Regions from separate parts of the Streptomyces sp. NPDC088785 genome, predicted to be linked through region 2. Evidence: riboswitches for the same ligand, from Rfam matches in the RefSeq annotation. Region 2 holds a riboswitch; the other holds the start of a gene.
What was found. Region 2 has a riboswitch for cobalamin ahead of metE (5-methyltetrahydropteroyltriglutamate--homocysteine S-methyltransferase). Riboswitches for the same ligand answer to the same signal wherever they lie in the genome.
Positions count from the first base shown of each region.

Region 1: another riboswitch for cobalamin. It lies ahead of ACIP5K_RS27855 ((2Fe-2S) ferredoxin domain-containing protein); the one in region 2 lies ahead of metE (5-methyltetrahydropteroyltriglutamate--homocysteine S-methyltransferase).

Region 1 covers NZ_JBIVKH010000012.1:195,903-201,674, forward strand. The annotation lists gene ACIP5K_RS27825 (STAS domain-containing protein) at 1-90, opposite strand, end outside; gene ACIP5K_RS27830 (ATP-binding protein) at 251-640, shown strand; gene ACIP5K_RS27835 (cytochrome P450) at 682-1,884, opposite strand; gene ACIP5K_RS27840 (patatin-like phospholipase family protein) at 2,005-2,856, opposite strand; gene ACIP5K_RS27845 (TetR/AcrR family transcriptional regulator) at 2,972-3,625, shown strand; gene ACIP5K_RS27850 (VOC family protein) at 3,696-4,130, shown strand; cobalamin riboswitch at 4,433-4,556, shown strand; gene ACIP5K_RS27855 ((2Fe-2S) ferredoxin domain-containing protein) at 4,618-5,016, shown strand; gene ACIP5K_RS27860 ((2Fe-2S)-binding protein) at 5,013-5,720, shown strand; gene meaB (methylmalonyl Co-A mutase-associated GTPase MeaB) at 5,739-5,772, opposite strand, start outside.
Region 2 covers NZ_JBIVKH010000004.1:278,260-284,031, forward strand. The annotation lists gene metE (5-methyltetrahydropteroyltriglutamate--homocysteine S-methyltransferase) at 217-2,535, opposite strand; cobalamin riboswitch at 2,696-2,932, opposite strand; gene ACIP5K_RS15265 (sortase-dependent protein) at 3,155-3,589, shown strand; gene ACIP5K_RS15270 (RNA polymerase sigma factor) at 3,611-4,306, shown strand; gene ACIP5K_RS15275 (hypothetical protein) at 4,303-4,740, shown strand; gene ACIP5K_RS15280 (Na+/H+ antiporter) at 4,833-5,772, shown strand, end outside.

The sequences.
Region 1 (5,772 bases), on a different contig from region 2:
CTCGTCCGTGAGGTCGAGGTCGTCACGGAAGGAGACCACGGTCACCCGGTCCTGGCGGGTGACGTCGATTCTCTGTCTGTCGGAAACCATCCGCAGACTTTCCCACAGGTTCCTGGGCGTGTGATCAGCAGATCCCCCTTTCTCCTCCGGGGCGGCCCGAATCGGGGGAGTGTCGGATCGACGGGTGCGGGGAAAGCGAGAATCGTGGCGGCACGAGGTGCGACACGCAAGGGAAAGGACCCACGACATCATGAGCCCGGCTCAAGCACTGGAAACAGAGGAGATCAGTTGTGCGGACGCCCGGGTGGCGGTCCGCGCGGCACTGGCCGACGCGGCGGACGAACTGCCACGGGACCGGTCCCGGCAACTGAGCGAGGACGCGCTGCTCGTGGTCAGCGAACTGGTGACGAACGCCCTGGTGCACGCGGGCGGAGTCACCCGGCTCGAGGTCGAGGTCACGGACGACGTGCTCCGGCTGCGGGTGAGTGACGCCAGCACGACCGCGCCCCAGCGACTCCACACGCGCGCGGGAACCCCCGGCGGATACGGCCTGGTCGTGATCCAGCGGCTCTGCTCGGAGATGGACGTCGAGATCGGCCCCGAAGGAAAGACGATCACCGCCGCGATGCCCCTGCGGTGACCACCCCCCTCCGCACCGCCCGCCACCGCGCGGAGGGCCCCTCACCCGCCGCCTCGCCGTCCGAGGCGCAGAGGAAGATCGGTCAGCCCCCGCAGTAGGGTGCTGCCGCGCCACGTCAGCGTCGCCGGATCCGTGGCGAACGCGACCGTCGGGAAACGCGTCAGGAAGCACCGCAGCGCCACCTCCGCCTCCACCCGGGCCAGGGGCGCACCCAGACAGTGATGCGGGCCGTGCCCGAACGCGAGATGCGCGGGACCGGAGCGCCGCAGGTCGAAACGGTCGGCGTCCGCGTAGTGCCCGGGATCCCGGGAAGCGGCCGCGAGACCGACCAGCACCGCGTCGCCCGCCGCGATCGACGCCCCCGCCAGCTCCAGCGGCTCCGCCGCGAACCGGAAGGCGCTGGAGTGCACCGGCGCGTGGAAGCGCAGCGACTCCTCGACCACGGCGGCCGTCAGCGACGGATCCGCGCGCACCCGCGCCGCCAGGCCGGGCTCGGCGAGGAGGCTGAACAGCGCCGCCGAGATCAGATTGACGGTCGTCTCGTGCCCGGCGACGAGCAGCAGGAAGACCATGCCGAGGAGTTCGTCGGCCGAGAGGACGCCGTCCCGTCCGGCGGCGGCCAGCTCGCTGAGCAGGGTGCCGTCGGGAGCGGCGGTCTTCCGGTCGACCAGCTCGCCGATGAGCCCGGTCAGGTGCGCTCCGGCCGCTGCCGCCGCCTCCTCGGACGTGGGCAGCACCAGCTCGCGCGACCAGGCGTGGAAGGCGTCCCGCGCGTCCTGCGGCACGCCGAGCAGCTCGCAGATCACCGCGACCGGCAGAGGCAGCGCGTACCGCTCGACCGCGTCGACGACACCCTCGTCGGGCAGGTCGCGGAGCAGGCCGTCCGCGAGGGCCTCGATCCGCGGCCGCAGCGAGCGGATCCGCCCGGCCGTGAAGTGCCCGGCGACGAGCTTGCGCAGCCGCGTGTGGTGCGGCGCGTCGCTCTGGAGCATGTTCCGCCCGAGGGCGTGCCCGCCGTCGTCCGTCCAGGTCGCCGAGTGGCGGATGTCGTTGCTCAGCCGGGGATCGGCCAGCGCCCGGCGTGCCGCGTCCCGGCTCACCACGAGCCAGCTCGGACCGCTCCCGGGGACGACCACCCGATGGACCGGTCCGCGCGCCCGTAGCGCCGCGTACTCCGGGAAGGGGGCGTGCGCGGGATCGTGGCCGGGAGCGGCCGCGTCGTCCCGTGGAGATGTCGATGGCATGGAGTCGTCCCTCGCTTCGTTCGCGTGCGGTGTGTCGCGGTGGTGGTAGTGGTGCGGTGGTGGTCCGGTGGTGTCGCGGTGGTGGCGCCGGCCGTCGCCGGGAGGCGTCCGGGGGAGGGCTCAGGCGGGCAGGAGGTCGTCGATCGCGCCGAACGCGGCCAGCGCCCGCGCCTGCGCGCGGCCGGCACGCGCGGCGCCGGGCCTGCGGTGGTCCGCGGTCATGTTCCGCCCCATGGCGCGGCGCGCCGCCGCGTCGGGCGTGACGAGCGTGACGTGGCTCCCCTCCGCCGTCAGCGCGGCGGCCTGGCGCCCGGCGTGCGGGTGCGGCCCGACGGCGGAGGGGAGGGGGACCACGGCCAGGACGCGCCGGTGGCCGCGGGCCAGCTCCAGCGGAGCCGTCGACCGGCTGCCGCCGTCCATCCACCGCCGGCCCGACAGCGTGATCGGTGGCCACACCAGGGGAACGGCGCAACTGGCGGCGACCGCTTCGACGACCGTCGCGCCCGTGTGCCGGTCGAAGGCGCCGGTGGCGCCCGTCGCGGCGTCCACGGCCGCGAGCCGCAGCGGACGGTCGGGCCAGTCCCGCACGCCGTCCAGCAGCGTGCGCACCGTGTCGAGCACCACGTGCTCCGGGACGGTCCGGGCGGCGAGCGCGGCCCGGCCGAGGCGGCGCGCGGAGCGGTCGGGGTCCCGCGACCCGAGGGCCGCCCGGAGGAACCGGAGCGTCTGGACGACCGTGACCCCCAGGTCGACGCGGTCCGCGCCGGCCAGCTGACGCTCGTACAGCTCCTGCGGGGACTGCCCCGACAGCAGCCGGGCGGCGAAGACGGCCCCGGCCGACGCGCCCGCCGTCAGGTCGGCGTCGGCCGGATCGCACCCGGACTCCGCGAGACCGGCCAGGACGCCGACCAGCCACGCCCCGCCGACCGGCCCGCCACCGCCCAGGACGAGTGCCCTGCCCGCATCCCCCATGACCCGCTCCTCACCCCGCGCCAAACGGGGAGTGCTCCCCGTTTTGATGGACGATAGCATCTCCACCGGGGACCACTCCCCGGATGTCCCGGGGAGACGCGTGAAGGAGGACCACATGGCCGGCGCCGCATCCGGCACGACGGCACACCGGCGACGCGACGCGCGACGCAACCGGGAGCTGATCGTCGAGGCCGCGCGCGAGCTGTTCCGGGAGCAGGGCCTCGCGGCCCCCCTCGACGTCGTCGCCCGCCGGGCCAACGTGGGCAACGCGACCCTGTACCGGCACTTCCCGGCCCGCGCCGACCTCGTCGACGCCGTCTTCCGCGATCAGTTGGGCGGCACGATGACCGCCGGCGAGGAAGCGCGCGCGGCCGCCGACGCGTGGGCCGGCCTGACCGGCTACCTGGAGGTCGTGTTCACGGTGCTCGCCACGGACCGGGGCACGAACGACCTGATGACCACGAGCCTGGAGGGCGTCACGGCGCTGGACGCCGTCCACGCGCACAACCACCGGACCGTGGACGAACTCCTGCGGCGCGGACAGGCGCAGGGCTCCGTCCGCGCCGATGTCGTCGTGGAGGACGTGCTGTTCGGCCTCGCCGCGCTGGGGCGGGCCGTCCCCGCGCTCACCGCCGCGGCCGCGCCCGACGCCTGGCGCCGTCCCCTCGCCCTCCTCCTGGCCGGGCTGCGTCCCGCCGCCGCGCAACCTCCGCTCCCGGCCGCCGCCCTGACGCCCGGACAGCTCAGGGCGACCCTCGCCGGACTGTGACACCGGCCGCGCGCCGGGCCTTCCGGAAATAGGGAGGTGGGCGGGCGGACGACGTTGGTATGGTGCGCCGATGTCAACGATCAAGCAGTTCCAAGTGACCTTCGACTGCGCGGAACCCGAGCGTGTCGCCCGGTTCTGGTGCGAGGTGCTGGGGTACGTCATGCCCACGCCGCCGGAGGAGTTCGGCACCTGGGACGAGTACCGGGCCGCGCAGCCGCCCGAGGAGCGCGACACGTGGTCCGCCTGCGTCGACCCCTCGGGCGCGGGCCCGCGCCTGTACTTCCAGCGCGTTCCCGAGGGCCGTGTCGTCAAGAACCGCGTGCACCTCGACGTACGCACCGCCACCGGTCTCAAGGGCGCCGAACGCCTCGCCGTCCTGGAGGCCGAGTGCGCCCGCCTCGTCGCCCTCGGCGCGACCCACGTGACCACCCTGTACGCCGACGAGGAGAACGAGTCCTGCATCCCGATGCAGGACATCGAGGGCAACGAGTTCTGCATCGACTGACCCCACGCGAACCGACTGACCCCACGCAAGAGGACCGGGAGGCCCGCGGGCCCGCCGGTGCGGGCCTCCGGTCCTCCGCGTCCACGACGCTCCGGTCACCTGGACCCGCGACCGTCCGGCCGTGTCGTTCGCCGCGACCCGCGACCCGCGACCCGCGACCCGCGACCCGCGACCCGCGACCCGGTACCCGCGACCGCACGGCCGCGTCGGCCGTCGCCGGAGCCCGGCACCGGCCCCCGACGCCCCGTGGACAGCGGCGCGCCGAATGGCATGATGGCCCCTGACATGGGCGACAGCCGCCCGAGGAAACCGGTGCGATTCCGGTGCGGTACCGCCACTGTGATCGGCGAGCGGATCCCGACGAGCCACTGCCCCGCGCGGGGTGGGAAGGCCGGGACGAGCGCGGACCCGAGAGCCAGGAGACTCACGCTGTCGCCTCCTCGAAGCACCCCGGGGCGGACCTCCCCGGCGAGAGGAAGGACACGGCATGCCCGAGCGGCCCGCCGACGGCACCGACACGACCACGGCGACGGGAGCCCGGGCCGTCCCGTGCCGGGTGGTGGTCTGCCGCGACTGCTGCTGCGGCACCGTCAAGGTCGACGGCGACCACGCGGCCCAGACCGCGCGGCTGCGCCAGATCGCCCCGGTGCGGATCAGTGAGTGCCTGGACGTCTGCGAACAGGCCAACGTCATCGTCGTCCAGCCCTCGACGGCCGGCCGGGCGGCAGGTGCCCGCCCGGTCTGGCTCGGCCTGGTCAACGACCCCGACGCCACCGAGGACATAGCGGACTGGGTACGGGCCGGCGGCCCCGGTGTCGCCGCCCGCCCCGACATCCTCGACCTCTACCTCATCAAGCCGCCGCGCCGCGCCCCGGCCGGCTCGTGAACGCCACCGCGCACCCGGCGGGCGAGGCCCGGCCGGAACAGGTCGCCGAGGCGCTGCGCGACCTGGCGCGGCTCGGCGGGTTCTTCGCCCTCGACACGGCCGCGCCCGGCACACCCCGGCAGGGGGCGCCCGCCGACGGCCGCGGACTGCGCGAAGGGTTCGCCGCCCGGGCCCGGGCCGTCAACGACCGTTTCGGGACGGCCGAGCCCCGCGTCGGCGTCTCCGTCGCCCACCTGGGACTCGCCGCACGGCTGTGGTCGCCGGTCCTCGCCTGCGTGCTCGTGCACGGGATCCTGCCCGCGATGGACGCCGCGGAATGGGCGGGGGACGGCACGGCCGTACGCCTGAACGGCGCGCGGGGACGGCTCACGGCACGGCTGCCGGCGCCGGCCGACGCCGTCCACGCGGAGGTGGACGGCGCGCTGCGGAACGTCGAGGACGGCCTCACCGTGAAGATCGCGCCGGGCCTGCTGGCCGGCAACTCCGCGTCCGCGCTGGTCGGTTCGGCGGCCCAGCTCCAGCGGACGCTGCCCGCCCTGCGCGCCCCGCTCGGCCGGCTGACCCGCGACCTGCTGCGGACCGGCCGACTGCGCGGTACCGGCCGGATCACCGGCCCCGGGCCGGCGTTCCGCCGCAACAGCTGCTGCCTCCTCTACCGCGCCCCCGGCGGCGGCACGTGCGGAGACTGCTGCCTGACCGGGTGACCCGGCGACCGGGACGCGTCAGTGCGCGTCCCGCTGCCCGAACGTGTCGAGG
Region 2 (5,772 bases):
TTGCCTCGGACCGTGGGGTGCGTGTCCGGTGTCCGGCCGATCGTGGAGCGACGCTCATGGTAACGCAACTGACCTGCAGTTTTTCTCGAACTCGGCCGATTCTGCCCGCATTCGGCACGCGCGCGGCCGGCCGGGCGGGACCCGGGATGTCCGCTCCGACCTGCGCGTCGTCACCGGGCCGGGACACCGTTCGGGTCCCGGCCCGGTGACACCGGATCAGGCCGGACCGAGCTCCCCGCGCACGGTCCGCGCGGCCGACACCAGGTTCTCCAGGGACGAGCGGGTCTCCGGCCAGCCGCGGGTCTTCAGGCCGCAGTCCGGATTGACCCACAGCCGCTCGGCCGGAATCGCCTCAAGTCCCTTGCGCAGCAGGGCCGCCGCCTCCCGCGCGCTCGGCACGCGCGGCGAGTGGATGTCGTACACCCCGGGACCGGCCTCGCGCGGGTAGCCGTGCGCGGCGAGTTCCGCGGCGACCTGCATGTGCGAGCGCGCCGCCTCCAGGCTGATCACGTCGGCGTCGAGGTCGTCGATCGCCTGCACGATGTCGCCGAACTCGGCGTAGCACATGTGCGTGTGGATCTGGGTGTCCGGCCGCACGCCCGCGGTGGTCAGCCGGAACGCCTCCGTCGCCCAGTCCAGGTAGGCGGCGCGGCCGGCGGCCCGCAGCGGCAGCGTCTCGCGCAGCGCGGGCTCGTCGACCTGGATGACCGGGGTGCCGCTCGCCTCCAGGTCGTGGACCTCGTCGCGCAGCGCGAGCGCGACCTGGCGCGCGGTGTCGCCGAGCGGCTGGTCGTCGCGGACGAAGGACCAGGCGAGCATGGTCACCGGCCCGGTCAGCATGCCCTTGACGGGGCGCTCGGACAGCGACTGCGCGTACGACGTCCAGCGCACCGTCATCGGCTCGGGACGGGAGATGTCACCGGCCAGGACCGGCGGCCGGACGTAACGGGTGCCGTAGGACTGCACCCAGCCGTGCCGCGTCGCCAGAAAGCCGGTGAGCCGCTCCGCGAAGTACTGCACCATGTCGTTCCGTTCGGGCTCACCGTGCACCAGGACGTCGATGCCGGTCTTCTCCTGGAAGGCGACGACCTCGCGGATCTCGTCCCTGACGCGCTCCTCGTAGCCCGCGGTGTCGATCCGTCCCGCACGCACATCGGCGCGCGCCGTGCGCAGTTCGGCGGTCTGCGGGAACGAGCCGATGGTGGTCGTCGGCAGCAGCGGCAGCTTCAGCCGGGCGCGCTGGGCCGCCGCCCGCTCGGGGTACGGCAGCGAGCGCCGGGTGTCCGCGCCGGTGACCGCGGCGGCGCGGGCCCGCACCGCGGGGTCACGGGTGAGGGGCGAGGTGGCACGGGAGGAGAGCGCCGCACGGTTCACCGCCAGCTCCGCGGCGATCGCGTCCGTGCCGCGGGCGATCCCCCTGGCGAGCGTGGCGACCTCCGCCGTCTTCTGGCGGGCGAAGGCGAGCCAGCGCAGGATCTGCGGGTCGATCTCCCGCTCCAGGGCGGTGTCCAGCGGCACGTGCAGCAGCGAGCAGGACGCGGCGACGTCCACCCGGTCGGCGAGCCCCAGCAGGGTGCCGAGCGTGGCGAGGGACTTCTCCAGGTCGTTGACCCAGATGTTGCGGCCGTCGACCACGCCGGCGACCAGCCGCTTGCCCGGCAGCCCGCCGACGGCGGCGAGCGCGTCCAGTTGGCCCGCCGCGGCGCCGGTGAAGTCGAGGGCGAGACCCTCGACGGGCGCCTTCGCCAGCACCGGCAGGGCGTCGCCGAGCCGGTCGAAGTAGGAGGCCACCAGCAGCCGGGGCCGGTCGCTCGCCCCACCCAGCTCGCGGTAGGCCCGTTCCGCGGCGTTCAGTTCGGCCGGCGTGCGGTCCTGCACCAGCGCGGGCTCGTCGAGCTGCACCCAGTCCGCCCCGGCGGCCCGCAGGTCGGCGAGGACCTCGGCGTACACCGGCAGCAGCCGGTCCAGCAGGGTCAGCGGGTCGAACCCGGCGGCGACGCCCGGAGCGGGCTTCGCCAGCAGGAGGTACGTGACGGGGCCGACCAGGACCGGACGGGCGGCGCGGCCCTCGGCGGACGCCTCCCGGAACTCGGCGACCTGCCGGGCGGAGTCGGCGCCGAACACCGTGTCCGGTCCCAACTCGGGCACCAGGTAGTGGTAGTTCGTGTCGAACCACTTGGTCATCTCCAGCGGCGCCACGTCCTGGGTGCCGCGCGCCATCGCGAAGTAGCCGTCCAGGGCGTCGGCCTCGACGGCGGCCCGGTGGCGCTCGGGGATCGCGCCGACCATCACCGTGGTGTCCAGGACGTGGTCGTAGTACGAGAAGTCGCCGGTGGGGATCTCGTCGATGCCGGCGGCCGCCAGCTCCGCGCGGCGGGCGCGGCGCAGCCCGGCGGCGGTGTCCCGCAGGGCGTCGGCGGTGACCCGGCCCTTCCAGTACCCCTCGACGGCCTTCTTCAGTTCACGGTCGCTCCCCTGACGGGGGTAGCCGTACACGGTGGCCCGTGCTGCCGCGGCTGCGGTCCTCGTGGTCACGGAGTTCTCCTTCGAGAGACGTATCCCTGGGATCCCGAGGACCCGAACGCGTGAAGGAGCGACAGAAACGGCGGGGCTCCCCGCGCTGTGCCGCGCGGCCGTCCGCCGGATATGCACGCCGACCCGCCCACGAGGTCACCGGGATGTCCGCGCACGCGTCGTACGCGCACGGGCAGTTGGCAGGTCTTCGGACTCGCGGGCGCGTTCTCCGTACGGTTCGTCCGGACGGAGGACATCTACTGGCCGTCGCTTCCCAGGTCCCGTTCCTCGGGCCCAGTGCGTATGACGGCGGTCGTTCCCACTCACCGCTGCGGGGCAGTCCCGGATTCCCACCGGGTTCCCTCTTGCGACGCATCCCGCCTGGCGGACGGGGCGAACCAGCTGCGGGGCCCACCCTACGGGCCCGCCGTCCGCGATGGCCAGACTGGGGCCCCGGCGCCCGCCGCGCTCCCGGCGAAGAAATCTCTCCGAGCGCGGCAACCCGCGGCGGGCTCGCGCGTCGTGTGGAGGTGAAGGGCGCCCTCCGGCGCCCCGTCCCGACCCTCCCGACCCTCCCGACTCGTCCCCGTCCCCCCGACGGCCCCGACCGTCTGCCCGTCCCGACATGTGGAGTACGACCGTGAACCACCTCGTCCCCGTCCGCAGCGCCCTGATCGCCACCGGCCTGCTGGCCGCCCTGGCCACGACGCCCGCCGCCCACGCCGCCCCGGCCCACGCGTCGGCCGCCCCCACGGCCGCTGCCACGGCCGCCGCCACCGCCACGCCGAGCCCCGTGCCCTCCGCCCCCGGCACCGCCGCTCCGACCCCGGCCGCCAGCGAGCCGCCGTCCGACGCGCCCTCGGCCGCGCCGGCCGCCCCGGGGAAGGCGGGGAGCGAAGCCCCCTCGGCGGCGCCCGGCGGCACCGCGGCGCCCGCGCCCGCCCCCTCCCAGGACGAGCTGGCCCACACCGGCGCCTCGCGGACCGGCACCACCGCCCTGGGCGCCGGGGCCGCCGTCCTCGTCGCCGGCGGGGCGGGTGCCCTCTTCGCCGCACGCCGCCGCTCGCACCGCTGACACCCGCCCCGAGGAACCCCCGTGCACAGCCCCGCAGCCATCGAACCCGCCCACCGGCCCCGGCCGTTCACGCTCCCGCACGGCCGGGGCCGCCCCGGGTGGCGGGAGGTGCTGCGCGGGCTGCTGCGCCACGACCGCGGCACGCTCGAAACGGCGCCGGGACCGGACACGCCGCCGCACACCTCCGCGTACGGCGGCACGCGCCCGTACCCGCCCGCACGGCCCGAGCGGCCGCCCACGATCAGCGAGCTCTACCACGCGCACCGGCTGCGCATGGTCCGGCTCGCGGTGCTGCTCGTGGACGACCTGTCCACCGCCGAGGACGTCGTGCAGGACGCGTTCACCGCGCTCTACCGACGCCACGGCGAGCGGATCACGGAGGTCGACAACGCGCTCGGCTACCTGCGGACGTCGGTCGTCAACACCGCCCGTTCGGTGCTGCGCCGGCGCCGCACGGCCCGCGCCTGGACCCCGCCGCCGGCCGGCGAGACGCCCTCCGCCGAGGAATCCGTCGTCCTCGACGAGGCGCACCGCGAGGTCCTCGCCGCGCTCGCCCGGCTCACCCCGCGCCGCCGCGAGGTCCTCGTGCTGCGCTACTGGGCCGACCTCAGCGAGGCCGAGATCGCCACCACCCTCGGCATCAGCAGGGGCGCGGTGAAGTCGAACGCCAGCCGCGCGCTGGACGCACTCGAAAAGATCCTGGAGGGCCGGATATGACGCCCCGACCGCCCCGCCCCCCATGGCCGGACCCCGCCGGACGGCCCGCCCGGCCGACCGAACGCCGCCTGCACGACGCGCTCGCCGCCCGCGCCGACGCCGTCACCGTCCGGGCGTTGCGCCCGGCCGCCCCGCCCGGACCCCACCCGCGCCGGCCGCCCCTGCTCCACCACGTCCGGCGCCGGATCGCGCTGCCGCTCGCCGGGCTCGCCGCCGCCGCGGCCCTCGTCGCCGGCTGGTCCGCCCTGGCCCCGGACCCGGAGCCGCACCGCGTGCCCGCCCCGCCGGCCGCGCCCGACGGCCGGCCCACACCCCGCCCCACGCCGCCGACACCGTCCGCCTCGCCGCCGCCGTCGACCGCGGTGCCGTCACCGTCGGCCCCGGCCGACGCGGACCGGGGCGCCCCCTCGGCGACGCCGAACACCCCCGGCTGACCCGACACCGGCACACCGGCGCGGTCTTCCGCCCGGGCACACGGCACAGTTGGGGCAGCACCGTGTCGGTGCCGTGCCTGAGGGAGGAACGCGTGCTCGGTCTGGAACTGGTCGTGCTGTTGGGGATCGCCGTACTGGTCGGCTCCGCGCTCGGTGACCGACTGCGCATCGCACCGCCGGTGGTGCTCATGGTCATGGGCGTGCTCATCGGCCTGATCCCCGCGCTGCGGGAGGTGGAACTGCCCTCCGAGGTGGTGCTGCTGCTGTTCCTGCCCGTGCTGCTGGCCTGGGAGAGCCTCAACACCTCCCTGCGCGAGATCCGCCGCCACCTCACCGACGTCGCCCTCGCCGCCACCGTGCTGGTCATCGCCTCGGCCGCGTCGGTGGCCTGCGTCGCGCACGCGCTCGGCATCGGCTGGGGACCCGCCTGGGTGCTGGGCGCGGCCGTCGCCCCCACCGACGCGACGGCCGTCAACGTCGTGGCCCGGCTGCTGCCGCGCCGGGACATCACCCTGCTGCGCGCCGAGAGCCTGCTCAACGACGGCACGGCACTGGTCGTCTACGGCATCGCCGTCGGCGTCACCGTCGGCACCGAGGACGTCACCGTCCCGCACGTCGGCTGGCTGTTCGTCCTCGGCTACGGCGGCGGCGCGCTGATCGGCCTCGCCGCCGGCACGGTCGTGCAGTGGTTCCGCGCCCGCATGGCGCAGGCCGACGCGCTGCGCGGCCAGGTGCTGTTGCTGCTCGCCCCGTTCTCCGGCTACCTCGTCGCCGAGCGGATCGACGCCTCGGGCGTGGTCGCCGTCGTGGTGTGCGGGCTCATGCTCAGCCAGAGCGGTCCGCGCACCGTGCGCGCCGAGGTCCGGGTCCAGGCGCAGAACTTCTGGCAGGTCGCCACCTACCTCCTCAACGGCTCCCTGTTCGTCCTCATCGGCGTCGAGCTCGACTTCTCCCTGCGCACCATGGGCGATGACGAGATCCCGCGCGCGATCGGCACCGGGCTCGCCGTCGCCGGAACCATCGTCGCCGTGC